Regions from separate parts of the Arthrobacter sp. MDT2-34-1 genome, predicted to be linked through region 4. Evidence: riboswitches for the same ligand, from Rfam matches in the RefSeq annotation. Region 4 holds a riboswitch; each other region holds the start of a gene.

Region 1 (4,196 bases), on a different contig from region 4:
AAGATGTAGGCACCGGAGAACGACGGCGGTACGCCTCCCCGTGGGCCAGGCGCACCGCCGTCGTTGTTTAGATGGTTCTGCCGATGCCTACGCCCGGTGGGCCAGCGCGTTCTGCAGGCGGAAGCCGGCGGCCCGGTGGTTCTCCGGCAGCTTGTCGCCGCGGCCGAAGAGCTTGTTGCGCAGGGTCCCCGGCGCGTACTCCGTGGGGTAGGCTCCCAGCTTCTGCAGTTCCGGCACGACGAATTCCACGATGTCCTCGAACGTTCCCGGGGTGATCGCGTAGGCCAGGTTGAACCCGTCCACGTCGGTCTCGTCGACCCACTCCACGAGCTTGGCGGCCACCTCCGCGCCGGAGCCGACGGTGATCGGGCCGAAACCGCCGACGCCGACCCATTCGGCGAGCTGGCGGATGGTCCACGGCTTGCCGCTGTCGCCGGATGCCTTCTGGAAGGTCTCCACCGAGGACTGGATGGCATTGGACTTCACGTTCCCGCCGATCACGTCGTCCGGGCCGTAGGTGGAGAGGTCCACGCCCATCCAGCCGGAGATCAGCGCCAGCGCCCCGTTGATGTCCGCGTAGGACTTGTAGTCCGCGAATTTGGCCTGCGCGGCGGCGGTGTCGGGCCCGGTCACCACGGTCTGCATCGCGTAGATGCGGACGTCGTAGCGGTCGCGCCCGGCCGCCTCCACGGCGTCGCGGATCTTCTTCACCGATGCGGCCAGCATCTCCTTGGTCGGGCAGGTCACGAACACCGCCTCGGCGTTCCCGGCGGCGAACTCGGTGCCGCGCTTGGAAGCCCCGGCCTGGAAGATGACCGGGGTGCGCTGCGGGCTCGGCTCGGTGATGGCGATGCCGGGAACCTTAAAGTACTTGCCCTCGTGCCGGATCTCGTGGACCTTCGCCGGGTCGGTGAAGACGCCGGTCTCCACGTCCTTGACCACCGCGTCGTCCTCCCACGAGCCCTCGAGCAGCTTGTAGATGACCTCGAGGTATTCGTCCGCGTGGTTGTAGCGCTCGTCGTGCTCCAACTGGTCTTCCTGGCCCATGTTGCGCGCCGCCGAGGGCAGGTAACCGGTGACCACGTTCCAGCCGACCCGCCCGTTGGTCAGGTGGTCCAGCGTGGCCAGGCGGCGGGCGAACGGGTAGGGGTGCTCGTAGGCTGTGCCGGCGGTGACGCCGAAGCCGAGGTTCTCGGTCACCGCGGCCATCGCCGAGACCAGCATGAACGGATCGTTCACGGGGACCTGCGTGCCGGCGCGCAGCGTCGTCTCGTTGGAGGATCCGAAGACGTCGTAGGTGCCGAGCACGTCGGCGATGAACAGGCCGTCGAACAGGCCCTTTTCCAGCACCTTGGCCAGGTGGGTCCAGTAGCCGATGGTGTTGTAGGTGGCGGACTTGTCCTGCGGGTGGCGCCACAGTCCGGGCGACTGATGGCCCACACAGTTCATGTCGAAGGCGTTGAAACGAATCTGGCGCCGGGGGTTGGGCTGCGGGTTGTTTACGGTCATGTCAGGCTCCTTTTCTGATGAGAAGAGCCCGCGCCGGCCCTCCGTCGGGCATGCGGCTGCCAACGGAAGACCAACGAGAGATCGAGCTTCTCCATCGGTCCTGGCGGTAGCACCTTCCTCAGGGAGGGGGTTGCTGCGGCGTCAACAAGCCAGGTCTCTCGGCCGCTCTGGATGGGTACCCCTCCATTGGACACCCGCGGGCGCCCCGGAGGGAAATGTTCCGCGTCACGCGGGGTAAGAATTACGACGCCGGGGCGCCCTCCGTCACGCGGGGTAAGAATCACGACGCCGGGGCGGAGCCGGCTTTGACCTGCGGACGCTTCCATCCCGCCACCGCTCCGGCCCCCAGGCAGACAAGGATCAGGACGACGACGGCGATGGCCAGCGGCACACTGTTGCCGACCAGGGTGGGCAGGTTCTGCAGGATCAGGCCCAGGATGGCCAGCAGCCCGAGGAGTCCGAGAGCCGGTGCGACGGAGCGCTTCCAGTCGCGGGCCGGTGCGCCCTGCAGGCGGAAGAAGACCAGCACCGCGATGCTGGTGAGCGTCATCAGCACCACCACGCCCAGGGAGGCGAAACCGGCAAACCAGGTGTAGAACTGCACGATCGGGTCCCAGCCGGCCACGACGGCTGCCAGCAGGAACAGGGCCACCACTCCGGTCGAAGCGGCCGAGGCCAGATGTGGCGAGTGGTGCCGGGTGTGCGTGCCGGCCAGCTTGGCGGGGAAAATGCCCTGTCCGGCGATCTGGAAGAAATAGCGTGAGCTGATGTTGTGCAGGGACAGGATGCAGGCGAACAGGCTGCTGGCCAGCAGTACCTGGATGACGTGGCTGCCCGCGGTTCCGAGGTAGAGCGCGGTAGTCTCCGAGAGCAAGGTGCCGGGCGCCTCCGTGGCCTTTTGGACGATGCCCTCGTCGCCCCACACGCTGATCAGCAGCCAGCTGGAGAGCGCGTAGAAGCCGCCCACCACGATGAGGGCGACATAGGTGGCGCGCGGGATCGTCTTGTCCGGGTCGCGTGCCTCGTCGCGGAACACGGCGGTGGCCTCGAAGCCAATGAAACTCAGGATGGCGAACAACAGCGCGATGCCGGGCGCCCCGGACAGCACGGTGGACGGGGTGACGAACCCGGTGGACAGGCCCTCGCGGCCGCCGCCGCCAAAAATTACGGCAGCGTCCAAAACCAGCACGATCAGCACCTCGGCGACCAGCAGTACCCCCAGCACCTTGCCGGAGAGCTCGATGTTGCGGTGGCCCAGCCAGGCGACGGCGGCCAGGGCGGCAGCGGCCCATGCCCACCATGGCAGTGCCGGCCCGCCGTAGGCGCGGACCACATCGTCGACGGCCGGCGCCAGCAGGCCGAAGACGCCGGCTTCCAGCGCGAGGTACGAGAGCAGGGCCACGAAGGCCGCCCCCAGGCCAGCCCTGCGGCCGAGGCCTTTGTCGACGTAGCTGAAGAACGCGCCGGCCGTTGGCACGTGCGGTGTCATGGTGGTGAAGCCGACGGCAAACAACAGCAGGATGGCCATGGCCAGCAGGTAGATGAAGGGAAGGCCGGCGCCGTTGCCGCTGACGATGGCCAGCGGGACGGTTCCGCCGATGACTCCCAGCGGCGACGCGGCCGCCAGCACGATGAGCACGATGCTGGCGACGCCCAGCCGGCCGGAGAGCCGCGGTGCACCGGCATTGGCGGCCGCGGCGGCCGCGCGTGCGGCGAGGATTGGGTTATTGACGGATACAGACATGGTTTGGCTTCTTCCTAGAGGGCCGCGGAGCGGGCGGCTTGGCTGTTTGGACGGGCGCCGTCGCTCTGTGGCTGACGCGTGACGTCGGTGGGTGACTGACTGGCGCCGTCGCTCTGTGGCTGACGCGCGGCGTCGGCATTGGCCTCGCCAATCGACCAGACGTACGGGGGCTCGGCGCCGTTGACTTCCCAGTCACCGACGATCCGCGCCTTGTAGATGAACGGGTTGTGGGTGGCGACTGTGCGGGCGTTGCGCCAGTGCCGGTCCAGCGCCTTGCCGGTGCTGGTGGAGGAGGCGCCGAGCGCGTTGAAGAGGGCGCCCGCGGCGTCCGGGACCAAGGCGCTGAGCACAATCTGCGCCCGGCCCGATTCCAGTTCGACGGCGATGTTGGCCGCCTTCTCGGCATCGGCGCCTGACTGCCGCGAGGCAAAGACGCGGTCCAGGCTGCGGGCAACGCCGAGGGTGGTTGCCTTCGCGGCATAGGATGTGGCGCTGATTTCGCCGACCACTTGGAGGACCTGCGCGTCGTGCCGGACCAGCGGGGCGTTTCCGTGGCCGAACACCCGCTTGCGGTCCCGCACGTTCTCTGCGGCTTCGCTGGTGACGCCCTGGGCGATGCCGGCCAGAGTCACCAGCAGGATGTGCTGGTAGAGCGCCGTCTGGTACGGGAAGCGGTCGGCGAAGGCGGACACGTTGGCCGGGTCCACCACCGCGTCGGTAAACACGGTGGTGCCGCTGCCGGTGAGCCGCTGGCCGAAACCGTCCCAGTCGTCGAAGGTTTCCACGCCCGGCGTCTTGGTGGAGATGATCACCGAGACATCGGAGCCGTCCGGGCGCTTGGCGGTGACATCGATCCAGTCCGAGAAGATGGTGCCGGTGGTGTAGAACTTGCGGCCGTTCAGCAGCAGCTTGCCGCCGGTCTCGGACAGCACGGTGGCGGTTC
Region 2 (4,196 bases), on a different contig from region 4:
CTGGATCCACGGCGGGGCCTGGATCTCCGGCACCAAGAACGACGTCGCCAATTACCTTCGAATCCTCGCCTCCTACGGCTTCACCGCCGTGGGGGTGGACTATTCGCTGGCCCACGTGCGCCGCTACCCCGCGCCGGTGCGCCAGACGGCCGCCGCGCTGCGCTACCTGGAACACAATGCCGAGCGGCTTCACATCGATACCGAGCGGATCGTGCTGGCCGGGGACTCGGCGGGCGCGCAAATTGCCGCGCAACTGGCGCTCGTCATCGCCGATCCCGACTATGCCAAAAGGCTCGGCATTGCCTCGCCCATGAAGCCGGAGCGGCTGCGCGCGGTGCTGCTGCACTGCGGGGCGTACGACCTCTCGCTCGCCGGGGCGGACCAGGCCGGGAACCAGAATTACCTGCGCACGGTGCTGTGGTCCTACACCGGGGCCAAAGACTATCTGGAGCGTCCGTACGTCGCGCTGGCCTCCGTGGCCAAGCACGTGGGCGCCGATTACCCGCCGGCTTTCGTGTCAGCGGGCAACACGGACCCGTTGCTGCCGCACTCGCTCGGGCTGGTCGAAGCGCTGCGGATCAAGGGCGCGGCCGTGGAGGAGTTCTTCCCCCACACGGAGGCCGGCCTAGGGCACCAGTTCCAGTTCAACCTGGAGTTGGAAGCGGCGTGGCAGGTGCTGGAGCGCAGCGTGGCGTTCCTCCGTCGCCACACCGGCTGATGCCGCCCGAGTTGAATCGGCGCCCCGCTACGAGGAGTGTTCTTCGGTGTCTGCATCACCCGGCCGGCGCCGACGCCTCCCCGGGCACCGCCGTCGTACGCTGGAAACCTGTCCAGCGAAGGGGGAACTTTCAATGAACGACGCCGGCTCGCGCCTCATATTCGGCTGCATGGGGTTGGGTGGTGGCTGGGGGAGCGGGCCGCTGGAAGCGGCCGATGTGGCGGCCGCGCACGCGGCCGTGGCGGCGGCGCTGGAGGCCGGGATCACGACGTTCGACCACGCCGACATCTACGCCCACGGCAAGGCCGAGGCCGCGTTCGGGCGGGTGTTGGCCGGAAGTCCCGAGCTGCGCGACTCGATCCGGCTGCAGGGCAAATGCGGCATCCGGCTGCCGGCCCCCGGCATGGTCGGGCACTACGACTCCTCGCGGAAAGCCATCCTGACCCGCACCGACGAGAGCCTGCGCCGGCTGCACACCGATCACCTGGATACGCTGCTGATCCACCGGCCCGATCCGCTGACGCCGGCCGAAGAGATCGCCGCGGCGTTCAACGAGCTTCGGATGGCCGGGAAGGTCCGCCGCCTTGGTGTCTCGAACATGTCCGGCGAACAGATGCGCTGGCTGCAGTCGGCGCTGGATGAACCGCTGGCGGTGAACCAGCTGGAAATGAGCCTGTACCGACGCGACTGGCTGGAGTCAGGGGTGCTGGTGAACCACCCGGAGGGACCGGGGATCAGCTTCCCGCACGGCACCTTGGAATACTGCGCCGCCCACGGGGTGGAGCTGCAGGCCTGGGGAGCGCTGGCCCAGGGCCGGTACAGCGGGCGTGCGGCAGCGGAGGCCGCGACACCGGATGCTTCCGCGCCCGCGGATGCCTCTCCCCCGGCGGATCAAGCAGCGGCAGCCCTGGTCACGGAACTTGCCCGGGACAAGGGGTGCCCGCCCGAGGCCGTGGTGCTGGGCTGGCTGCTGCGGCATCCGGCAGGCATCCGGCCGGTCGTCGGTACCAGCAGCCCGGACCGGATCCGGGCCTGTGCCGAGGCGGAAGCGGTTGGAGCATCGATGACCCGCGAGGAGTGGTACTCCCTGTGGGTGGCGGCCCGAGGCAGGCCGCTGCCTTAGCTGCCCGCGCCCGGCCCCGCAGCTGCGGGCGGGGCCGGGACCATGCGTCCTAGACGAAGGCCGGCTGTTCCAACCGGCGGAACGCGGAATCGTGGAAGACCAGGGGCTCGTGGGTGCCGTCGTGCGTGGACAGTCCGTGCACCTGCAGCAGCACGACGTGGTGGTCCCCGGCCGGGACTTCCTGGTGCACCGAGCAGTCCAGCCAGAGCGCCGCGTCGTTGAGGAAAAGCGCGCCGTCGTCGGTGCCGTGCAGGCTCAGGCCGGCAAAGCGGTCACCGGTCCTGGACGCGATCTGGCGGCAGACGCCGTCGTGCCCGGTGCCGAGCACCGAGACGCCGATCCGGTTGGCCCGCCGGACCAGCGGCCAGGTCCGTGAGGTGTTTTGCACGGCGAACATCACCAGCGGCGGCTCGAGGGAGACGCCCACGGTGAACGAGGAGGCGACGATGCCCTGCGGCTCGCCGTCGACGGTCGCGCACAGCGCCGCGATGCCCGAGGGGAACCGGCCGAAGGCGGAGCGCAACGTGTGGGGGGTCAGGTCATGGTGTAGCGACATGGCGTCCTTGGGGCTTGGGCGCATCCGCTGCGGCCGAGCTGCTGCGGGTGGATACGCGTACTTGCCTGCCGACATCCCCGGCGGGCCGAATCATCACCTGGAGCACCCCGCTACGGTAGAGGGTTGCCGGCCAACCAGCCAGGGCTGTGAAGTTGGCGCTCTTGATTCGTCTCCACGCTAAGAGCGGGGAAGGGCCTGGGTCAAACGCCGGTAACAGTTCGTCAAATGCAGCGTTTTACTCCCGGGCCACGCGAGGTGGCTGCTGCCCGACGGGCGGCCGTGCGACGGCTGCTGCCCCGAAGGCTACTGTCCGACTGCTGGCGCCACGGCTACTGCGCGGCGGCGCCCGGGCGCACGGTCTGCTGCCGGAACGGATGCGCCGGGTAGACGCCCAGGATGCGGATTTCGGTGGTGAAGAAGTCCAGTTCCTCGAAGGCGTGGACCATGGCCGGATCGTCCGGGTGGCCTTCGACGTCCACCATGAACATGGTGGCGGCAAACTCGCCGCCCACCATGTAGCTCTCCAACCGGGTCATGTTGATGCCGTTGGTGGCGAAACCGCCCAGCGCCTTGTACAGCGCGGACGGCACGTTCCGCACGCGGAACACGAAGCTGGTCACGGCCGGACCGGGAAGTTCCTCGCGGGACGGGACCGGCCGGCGGTCGGCCAGCACCACGAACCGTGTGGTGTTCGTCGGATCGTCTTCGACCTTTTCCGCGAAAACCTCCAGGCCGTAGAGTTCGGCGGCCATCGGCGGCGCCAGGGAGACCTTGGTCGGGTCCTTCCATTCGGCCACCTCCCGGGCCGAACCGGCGGTGTCGCCGGCGATGACCGGAGTGAGCCCGAGCCTGCGGATCAGCTTGCGGCACTGGCCCAAAGCATGGATGTGGCTGTGCACCTCCCGGGCCTGCTCCACGGTGGCCCCGCGTACGCCCAGCAGGCTGAAACGGATGGGCAGGAAGAATTCCTCCACGATCTGCAGGGTGGTCTTCGGCAGCAGGGCGTGGATGTCCGCCACCCGCCCGGCGATCGAGTTGTCGATGGGGATCATGGCCAGTTCCGCCTCGCCGCCGGTGACGGCAGCGAACGCATCCTCGAAGCTGGCACACGGCACCGCTTCCCAACCGGGGCGCACTTCCAGGCAAGCCATGTGGGAGTTCGAGCCGGGTTCACCTTGGTACGCAATCGCTGGAGCCATGGGCGAAATTATCCCACCGGGGCGGGCCGGCGCTTCATTCCGGGCAACCGGGCGGCGTCATATAACCGGGACCGGCCCGCCAACCGCTTAGTACAGATGCGATTCCTGGGTGATGCCGTAGGGCACGTCGTCGCTCAGCTCCACCGTAAACTGCCCGGGGCCGGTGCGAGTGACCAAGATGCCGCAATCGCCGTCGATGGCGGCGAGCTTTTGCAACTCTTCGACCGCAGCATTCAGGAGATCGTGCGCTTCGGAAGCCGTCTGTGCGGTCAACGACTTGGTAGCCAGGGAAGTGGCCATGGTTCTGCCTTTCGTGGCCGGAGGTTTCCGCGCAGGAGAAACGCGGGATGGAAGCTTCCGGCCGGAACGAGCCTGCCATGCGGAACGGTGCATGGAACTTTACATTCTGCCATCCCAGATGACATCAGATGAATTTCGCACCGGCGTGGCGTGCGCCACACCCGGCGTGGCGGCGTGGTGCTGTGGACCGGTGCAGGCGGGACCCCCCCCGCGGATGCAGGGAGCCGTCGGGGGGAGGGTGGGGGCAGCCGGAAGTGAACCCGGTCCTAGAACGGGTTGAGCAGCCGGTGGACGAACTGC
Region 3 (4,196 bases), on a different contig from region 4:
CAGGCCGCCGTGGAAGCGTGCGTGCTCGATCTTCACGCAGCGGTCCATCACCACGTTCAAGCCGGCGGCCTCGGCCTGGGCCGCGACCTCCTCGTGCCAGGAGCCCAGTTGCAGCCAGAGCGTCTTGGCGCCGACGGCCAGGGTTTCCTCCAAAACGGTGGGCAGGTCGTCGTGCCTGCGGAAGACATCCACCAGGTCCGGCACCTCGGGCAGGTCCGCCAGCGACTTGTACACCGGCTGACCCAGGATCTCCTTCGCCACCGGGTTCACGAAATACACCTTGTACGGCGAGCTGGACAGCAGGTACGTGGCCACGAAGTAGCTGGCCCGGCTCGGCTTGTCCGAGGCGCCGACAATGGCGATGGATTTGGTGTTGCGCAGGATGTTCAGACGCTCCGCGGCGGACGGGCCGATCCAGGTGCGTTCCGGTGTCGCGGTCACTTGGCGGCTCCTTCTTCGGCTTCGATCAGTTCTTCGACGGACTCGACTACGCGCGTTCCGGGCTCTGTCCGGGGGGAGCGCTCCGCCGGGATCGTGCAGGACTCGCCGGCATAGCTGGGCGAGGCGAACTCGGAGCTGTCGAACGCGGCGTCCTCATGGTCGCGGCTGGGGCCGTGCTCGGCGCCGGCCTGCTGCGAGGCGGCCAGCGCCTGGTCCAAATCCCAGAGAATGTCGTCCACGTCTTCCAGACCCACGGAGATGCGGATCAGGTCCTCGGGCACGCCGGCAGCCACCAGCTGGTCGGCGGTGAGCTGCTGGTGGGTGGTCGATCCCGGGTGCAGCACCAGGGTGCGGGCGTCGCCGATGTTGGCCAGGTGGCTGGCCAGCTGCAGCGATTCGATGAACTTCTGGCCCGCGGTGCGGCCGCCCTTGACGCCGAAGCTGAACACGGAGCCCACGCCCTTGGGCAGGTACTTCCGGCCCCGCTCGTAATGCGGGTGGGCGGGCAGGCCGGCGTAGCTGACCCAAGAGACGCGCTCGTCGGCTTCCAGCCACTCGGCCACGGTGCGGGCGTTGGCCAGGTGCTCGTCCATCCGCTGCGCCAGCGTTTCCACGCCCTGCAGCAGCTGGAACGCGGACTGTGCCGACAGCGACGGGCCGATGTCGCGCAGCTGCTCGGACCGGAGCTTGGTGAGGAAGCCGTACTCGCCGAAGTTGCCCCACCAGGACACGTTGCCGTAGCTGGGCACCGGCTCGGTCATCTGCGGAAACTTGCCGTTGCCCCAGTTGAAACGGCCGGATTCGACGACGACGCCGCCCAGGGTGGTGCCGTGGCCGCCCAGGAACTTGGTGGCGGAGTGGATCACGATGTCCGCGCCGTGCTCGATCGGGCGGATCAGGTAGGGCGTGCTCAGGGTGGCGTCCACGACCAGGGGGAGCCCGGCGTCGTGCGCCACCGCGGCCAAACCGGCGAGGTCCGCGATGTCGCCGGACGGGTTGGCCACGATCTCGGTGTAGACGGCCTTGGTGTTCTCCCCGATGGCCGCGGCGAAGTCGGCCGGGTCGTTGGAGTCGACGAACGTGGTCTCCACGCCGAACCGGCGCAGCGTCACGTCCAGCTGGGTGATGGTGCCGCCGTAGAGCTTGGACGAGGCCACGATGTGGTCGCCCGCCCCGGCCAGGGCCGCGAAGGTGATGAACTCGGCGGCCATGCCCGAGGATGTGGCCACCGCGCCGATGCCGCCCTCGAGCGAGGCGATGCGCTCCTCGAACGCGGCGACCGTGGGGTTGCCGATGCGGGAGTAGATGTTGCCGTACTTCTGCAGCGCGAAGAGGTTCGCGGCGTCGTCGGTGTCTTTGAACACGAACGACGTGCTCTGGTAGATCGGTACGGCCCGGGCACCGTGCTCGGCGTCGGGCGTGCCGCCGGCGTGCAGGGCACGGGTGCGGAAACCGAATGTGCGTTCAGCCATCAGGCGGTTGCTCCTTCAAAACTTGGGTTCCCGGAATGACGGTCCTGGCGGCACCGTGCAGGCACCGTCCGGATCAAAGATTGCTTGCGCTCTCTCCATCGCTTCTGGCGGTAGCACCTTTCCGGTGGCGTCCGGATGGTTGCTGCGGTGTCAAAGAGCCAGATCTCTCAACCGCTCGGGATGGTCTCGTCCATTCTCGCAACCAACGGCCGCGGCACCAAAAAATGTTGAGCCGCGTTGCGTCCGGGCTGTGGGCGCCCGGGCCCTGAGGCGGCACGCCGTGCGGTTGCCCGGGCTTGCGGCGGCCCGGTACGACGGCGGTGCTCGCCTTCGCCGCCCGGCCTCGCGAACGCTTTGGACGTTCGGAATTGCGGACGACGCCTCGCTGTTTGTCCGGCCTGCGAATGCCCGGCACGACGGCGGTGCTCGCCGCGCGTCGGAGCCACGACCTTCGCCGTACCGGCGTGACGAACGTTCCCGGGTCCGGACAGTTCACCGTAGATTGGGTCTATGGCTGAACTTTCGGCGCTGCAGCGCCTCGCGGGAAAACATGGCGTTGGCATTACCTTCCGCGGCTGGGATGGCGACGAGAAAACAGTCAGTGAGGCAACGCTGGTTTCCGTCCTCACCGCGCTGGGCGTCCCCTGTGCCACCGACGACGACGTGACGGCTTCCCTCCGGGCCGCTGAACTGGCACCGGTGCAGCGCACGCTGCCGCCCGCCGTCGTCGTCCGCCAAGGCACTGCCACCGAGGTTCCGGTCAATGCGCGGCGCGGCGTCCGTCCGCGGGTCCGGATCCTGCTGGAGGACGGCTCCCGGCGCGACGTCGAGGTGCTGGCCGGCGGGTCGGAGGATGCGGAAGGTGCCCCGCCTGTTCGTTTCACGGCGGTGGTGCCGGCGGACATCCCGCTGGGCTGGCACACGCTGGAGGTCGTGGAGCGGTCCGAGCCGATGGAGGCCGGGACCGGCGCGGCCCCGGAAATGCCGGAGGTGATGCAGGCCGGGACCGGCGCGGCCCCGGACCGGTCGGAATCGATGGAGCCCGGAACCGGCGCGGCCCCGGAGCCAACCGACAGCGAGGCGCGGTGCGCCCTCGTGGTCACCCCGCGGCGCCTGACCACCGCGGACCGCCTGCCCCGGACGTGGGGGTTGATGGCACAGCTGTACTCCGTGCGCTCGCGGTCCTCGTGGGGCATCGGTGACCTGCATGACTTGGCCAGCCTCGCCGAGACGGCCGCCGCGAAGGGCGCGGGCTTCGTCCTGATCAACCCGCTGCACGCGGCCCAGCCGAAACCGCCGGTGGAGCCCTCGCCCTACCTGCCCTCCACGCGCCGGTTCGTCAATCCGCTGTACCTGCGGGTCGAGGACGTGCCCGAAGCCCGCGGCATCCCGCTGGCCAACAACTTCCACGACGCGAACCTGGACGCCGGCATCCTGGACCGCGACCTGGTTTTTGCGGCCAAGCTGCAGGCGCTGGAAACGGTCTTCGCTGTGCCCCGGTCCGCGGAACGCCAGCAGCGGTTCGAGGCCTTCCGCGCGCAGGAAGGCGAGGGGCTGGAGCGCTTTGCCCTGTGGTGTGCCATGGCCGAAACTGTTCCGGCCGGGGCACCGGAGTGGTCGGATGCCGTGTTCATCGAAGCGCAGCGCAGCGAGCTGAAGGACCGCATCGAGTTCCATCAATGGCTGCAGTGGCTGTGCGACGAGCAGCTCGAGGCGGCGCAGGCCAGCGCCCTCGATGCGGGAATGAACATCGGGATAGTGCACGATCTCGCCGTCGGCGTCCATCCCACCGGCGCCGACGCCTGGACGTTGCAGGATGTGCTGACCCCCGGCATCTCCGTGGGCGCGCCGCCGGACATGTTCAACCAACAGGGCCAGGACTGGTCACAGCCCCCGTGGCATCCGCACCGCCTGGCCGAATCCGGCTATGTTGCCTACCGGGACATGCTGCGGACCGTCCTGCGGCACGCCGGCGGCATCCGGGTGGACCATATCCTCGGGCTGTTCCGGCTGTGGTGGATTCCCGCCGGCAGCCCTCCCGGCGAAGGCGCCTACGTGTACTACGATCACGAGGCCTTGATCGGCATCCTCGCCCTGGAAGCGGAACGGGCCGGCGTCGTCGTCATTGGTGAGGACCTCGGGGTGTTCGAGCCGGGCGTGCAGGACTACCTGGCCGAGCGCGGCATCCTGGGGACCTCCATCCTGTGGTTTGAGTACGAGGACGGCAGCCCCCGCGCACCCGAGCGCTACCGCCGTTCCTGCCTGACCAGCGTCACCACGCAC
Region 4 (4,196 bases):
CCTCGGCGCGGACCGAATCGCGGATCGTGACGAACGGGAAGCGTGAACCCCACGGCGTCCCGTCCGGAGCCGGCGACGAGGGACCGGTGGAGCCGTAGCAGCCGCCAATCATGTTGGCGGCCACGACGAAATAGCGCTCCGTGTCGATCGTGGCACCGGGGCCTACCAGGTCGTCCCACCAGCCGTCCTCGTCCGAGTAGCCGCGTGCGACATGCGTGCTGCCGGTCAGGGCATGCTGGATCAGGACGGCATTGGACGCGTCCGCATTCAGGGTGCCCCAGGTCTCAAAGCCGAGGACCACCTCGGGCAGATAGCCGCCGGCTTCCAGCTCCAGCGCACCAACCGGCATCCGGCGCAGGATGCCGTCGGTTGCCTGTTCCACCAGTTCCTGCGGTTGCACTATCGTCACGCTGCGCTCTACCTGCTTGCCTAGTCGTCCGCACCCTTGGCGGCGCGGAAACCGGCCTCCAGGTCGGCGATGATGTCGTTGACGTTCTCGATGCCTACCGACAGCCGGACCAGACCGTCGGTCACCCCGGCTGCGACCCGTTCCGCGGCCGAGAGTTGGGCATGGGTGGTCGACGCCGGGTGGATCACCAGCGAGCGCACATCGCCCAGGTTGGCCACGTGCGAGTGCAGTTCAAGGCCGTCCACAAAGCGCTTTCCGGCCTCGATGCCGCCCTTGATTTCGAACGCGACGATGGCGCCGGTCCCCTTCGGGCCGTACTTGCGGCCGCGCTCATACCAGGGGCTGGAGGGCAGGCCGAGGTACGCGACGGAGGCAACGTCGTCGTGCTCTTCCAGGAATTCGGCCACCCTCTGAGCGTTGGCCACATGCCGCTCCACGCGCAGGCTCAGCGTCTCCAGCCCTTGGGCAATCAGGAAGGCATTGAACGGCGAGATGGCGGACCCCAGGTCGCGCAGCAACTGCACCCGGGCCTTGAGGATGTAGGCCAGGTTGGCGCCCAGAGCGCCGTTGACGCCGAGGTCGCGGGCGAAGACCAGCCCGTTGTAGGTGTCGTCCGGCGTGTTGAACCCCGGGAACCTTTCGGGGTCGGCGGCGAAATCGAACGTGCCGGCGTCGACGATCACGCCGCCGATCGCCGTCCCGTGGCCGCCGAGGTACTTGGTGGCCGAGTGGAGCACGATGTCGGCCCCCCACTCGATCGGGCGGATCAGGTACGGGGTGGACAAGGTGTTGTCAACGATCAGCGGCACGCCGTTTTCGTGGGCGATGGCGCTGACCGACTCCAGGTCCAGCACGTCCTGGCGCGGGTTGGAGACGACCTCGCCAAAGAACGCCTTGGTGTTCGGCTTGACGGCATCGCGCCACTGCTGCAGGTTGTCCGGATCCTCGACGAAGGTGACCTCGATGCCGAACTTGGGCAGCGTGGTGCGCAGCAGGTTGTAGGTGCCGCCGTACAGGCTGGGGCTGGCCACGATGTGGTCGCCGGCCTCGGCCAGGTTGAGGATGGAGAACGTCGACGCGGCCTGGCCCGAAGCAAGCAGCAGGGCGCCGACGCCGCCCTCCAGGTTGGCGATCCGGGTCTCGACCGCTTCCTGGGTGGGGTTGCCGATCCTGGTGTAGATGGGTGCCAGTTCGGACAGGGCGAACCGGTCGGCCGCGCTCTGCGCGCTGGGGAACACGAATGACGTGGTCTGGTAGATCGGCAGTGCGCGGGCGCCCGTGGCGGCGTCCGGCTCCTGCCCTGCGTGGATCTGACGGGTTTCAAAGGACCAATCGGCGTTGGACATGGTGCAACTCCTTCACTGGAAGGGGCCATCCGGGATCCGGCCGTGCCGGCATGTCTGTCCCGGGTGTGACCCGCGCTTGCGCACCGCCTTATGGCGGCTGCCTGGTCTTCACCCGGGGCACCCCACCGCGGTTGGAGGGTTGCCGGCCAGCAAACCGGGGTTTTGCGCTGGCACTCATGACCTGCCTCCAGTCTCCGCAGACAAGCCGGCGGCCGCAACAATATGACACCTTATGACTGGGCACCGGTCTCCGGACCGCCTGTCCGACCGTCCGCTTCGTCACTGTTGCCGGCGCGTGCCGGGGAGGCGGAATTGCTGTCCGGAACGGCGCGTTCCCCACGAGCCGCAAATTGAGTGACTTAGGTCACCCTAAGTCGAGAGCGGGTTCACAAAGTGCCAAGATAATGCCATGCGCTTCGACCATGTTTCTTATGCCGCTGAACCCGACGGTCTGGCTGCCACCTCAGAGCGGATCTCCAAAGCCCTAGGCATCGACGCCGTCAAGGGCGGGGTTCATCCCCGCTTCGGCACCCGCAATATGATCTTCCCCCTCACCGACCACCACTACCTGGAGGTCGTGGAGGTGCTCGACCACCCCGCTTCCGACAAGGCCCCCTTTGGCCAGGCAGTGCGGGCGCGGTCGGAAGCCGGCGGCGGTTGGATGGGCTGGTGCGTGGCGGTCGACGACCTGACCCCGTTCGAAGAACGGCTGGGCCGCCACGCGGTTCCCGGCAACCGCAAGTTCCCGGATGGGCAGGAACTGAGCTGGCAGCAGATCGGGATCAAGGGCCTCATCGCCGACCCGCAGGTGCCCTACATGTTGCGCTGGGATGACGGCACCGAACCGCTGCACCCGTCCAACGCCCGCCCCGCCACGGTCAAGCTGATCGGCCTGACCATCGCCGGCTCTTCCGAGCGGGTGGCGGACTGGCTGGGCACGCCGGTCGACGGCCTGCTGGACGACGTCAAGGTCGCCTGGACGGCACCGAACGGTACGCCGGGCATCCTGTCCGTCCGCTTCGAAACCGCCAACGGGATCGTGGAACTGTAAGTTCTCCCGGCATCGCTCCGTTTCGGGCGTCCGCTCCGCGTTATAGAAGGAGCAGACGCCCGAAACGGAGCTTTTGCGTTCACAAGCCCTCCAGATCGACCTGCAGGGCAGCGTTTTTCCACACAGCTCCTCCCCGCGTGCCCGACCGCCATGAGGCCGCCGAGGCTGTCCCGTATGGACGTGAAACTGATCTATGTGAGGGACCTGGAGAAGTGGGGTCCAGGACGCCGGGATGTCGCCCGACAAGCTGCGGAAGGACAATTGGTCCGCTTGCGGCGCGGCGTGTATGCGGCCGCCGGGGAATACTCGCGGTTGCCATGGTGGGAGCAGCAGCGCCTACACATAGAGGCCGCCGTCGGCACCGGACGCACCGACAGAGTCCTTGTCCAGCGCTCTGCGGCGGCGGTGTGGGGACTTCCGGTAATTGGCCGCTCTCTAGACGTGGACTTGTTGGCTTACAACGGCACGCATGGTCGGTCCCGTGGCGGAATCCGGTGGCATCGCAGGGAACTTTTGGAACCCCTCGTTAGCCGCAACGGCTACCTGATCACTTCCCGGGCACAAACCGTTGTCGATGTGGCGGCGCATAGTCCCTTCGCTGAGGCCGTTCCCGCAATGGACCATGCGCTTCGCGTGGACCGCCACCTCGGCCTTCCCGCCCTGCAGGCCACCCGGATTCTTGATCTGGCCGGTTCTTTGCCACCGGGAAAGTCAAACCGCGTGAAACGGGTTCTCGCCTTCGCCGATCCCGCCTCGCAGTCGCCAGGCGAATCGTACTCCCGGGCTCTGATGTACCTGAACCACTTCCCGGAGCCGTTACTGCAGTACCCTGTCTTCGATTCGCAGGGAGTTCGTGTCGGCATCGTCGACTTCTACTGGGAACAATTTCGTCTCGCCGGCGAATTCGATGGTGCAGGAAAATACTCCCGAAACGAGTACCTTCGGAGCCGTAGTCCCGCCGACGTAGTGGAGGCGGAAAAGAGGCGGGAGGACCGCATTCGGGCGACGGGGGCGGGCATGGTTCGCTGGATGTGGGACGCGCTCCAGCCCACAGGTACCGACACACCACTGGGCATCGTCCGGTCCCTTTCCATGGCGGGCCTTCCCCAGGATAGGTGGAACAACTCGTGGACGGGCATGTAGCGGTCAATTCTCCCCGGCACCACTCCTGACTTGGGGGCGAGCCGTTGCGAAGGTTTCGGCTGCGGCTCTGGAGACAGCCGGAGCACGTGTACCAGGCTCCAATAGATGGCCGGCAACTCTTTTGTGCCCGCTACGTGCCGATGCCGATGGCCGGCAACTCTTTGTGCCCGCTACGTGCCGATGCCGATGGCCGGCCCCAGCAGCGTGTAGCCGACGAAGCCGGCAATATCCAGCAGCGCGTGCGCCA

Evidence for each region. Region 4 has a riboswitch for S-adenosylmethionine ahead of AC5RVV_RS16565 (bifunctional o-acetylhomoserine/o-acetylserine sulfhydrylase). Riboswitches for the same ligand answer to the same signal wherever they lie in the genome.
Region 1: another riboswitch for S-adenosylmethionine. It lies ahead of AC5RVV_RS14220 (LLM class flavin-dependent oxidoreductase); the one in region 4 lies ahead of AC5RVV_RS16565 (bifunctional o-acetylhomoserine/o-acetylserine sulfhydrylase).
Region 2: another riboswitch for S-adenosylmethionine. It lies ahead of AC5RVV_RS08075 (flavin reductase family protein); the one in region 4 lies ahead of AC5RVV_RS16565 (bifunctional o-acetylhomoserine/o-acetylserine sulfhydrylase).
Region 3: another riboswitch for S-adenosylmethionine. It lies ahead of AC5RVV_RS14145 (O-acetylhomoserine aminocarboxypropyltransferase/cysteine synthase family protein); the one in region 4 lies ahead of AC5RVV_RS16565 (bifunctional o-acetylhomoserine/o-acetylserine sulfhydrylase).

What each region holds. Positions count from the first base shown of each region.
Region 1 is NZ_JBNHGO010000003.1:176,164-180,359, reverse strand. Features, by position in the region: gene AC5RVV_RS14225 (DUF1206 domain-containing protein) at 1-9, shown strand, start outside; gene AC5RVV_RS14220 (LLM class flavin-dependent oxidoreductase) at 88-1,509, opposite strand; SAM riboswitch class I at 1,598-1,687, opposite strand; gene AC5RVV_RS14215 (APC family permease) at 1,790-3,253, opposite strand; gene AC5RVV_RS14210 (acyl-CoA dehydrogenase family protein) at 3,268-4,196, opposite strand, start outside.
Region 2 is NZ_JBNHGO010000001.1:1,733,342-1,737,537, reverse strand. Features, by position in the region: gene AC5RVV_RS08085 (alpha/beta hydrolase) at 1-718, shown strand, start outside; gene AC5RVV_RS08080 (aldo/keto reductase) at 852-1,841, shown strand; gene AC5RVV_RS08075 (flavin reductase family protein) at 1,891-2,397, opposite strand; SAM riboswitch class IV at 2,450-2,564, opposite strand; gene AC5RVV_RS08070 (prephenate dehydratase) at 2,727-3,596, opposite strand; gene AC5RVV_RS08065 (hypothetical protein) at 3,684-3,896, opposite strand; gene AC5RVV_RS08060 (amino acid ABC transporter ATP-binding protein) at 4,163-4,196, opposite strand, start outside.
Region 3 is NZ_JBNHGO010000003.1:158,569-162,764, forward strand. Features, by position in the region: gene AC5RVV_RS14140 (CoA-binding protein) at 1-441, opposite strand, end outside; gene AC5RVV_RS14145 (O-acetylhomoserine aminocarboxypropyltransferase/cysteine synthase family protein) at 438-1,913, opposite strand; SAM riboswitch class I at 2,006-2,100, opposite strand; gene malQ (4-alpha-glucanotransferase) at 2,424-4,196, shown strand, end outside.
Region 4 is NZ_JBNHGO010000004.1:144,145-148,340, forward strand. Features, by position in the region: gene metX (homoserine O-acetyltransferase MetX) at 1-349, opposite strand, end outside; gene AC5RVV_RS16565 (bifunctional o-acetylhomoserine/o-acetylserine sulfhydrylase) at 430-1,755, opposite strand; SAM riboswitch class IV at 1,823-1,937, opposite strand; gene AC5RVV_RS16570 (VOC family protein) at 2,165-2,806, shown strand; gene AC5RVV_RS16575 (hypothetical protein) at 2,981-3,949, shown strand; gene AC5RVV_RS16580 (CPBP family intramembrane glutamic endopeptidase) at 4,120-4,196, opposite strand, start outside.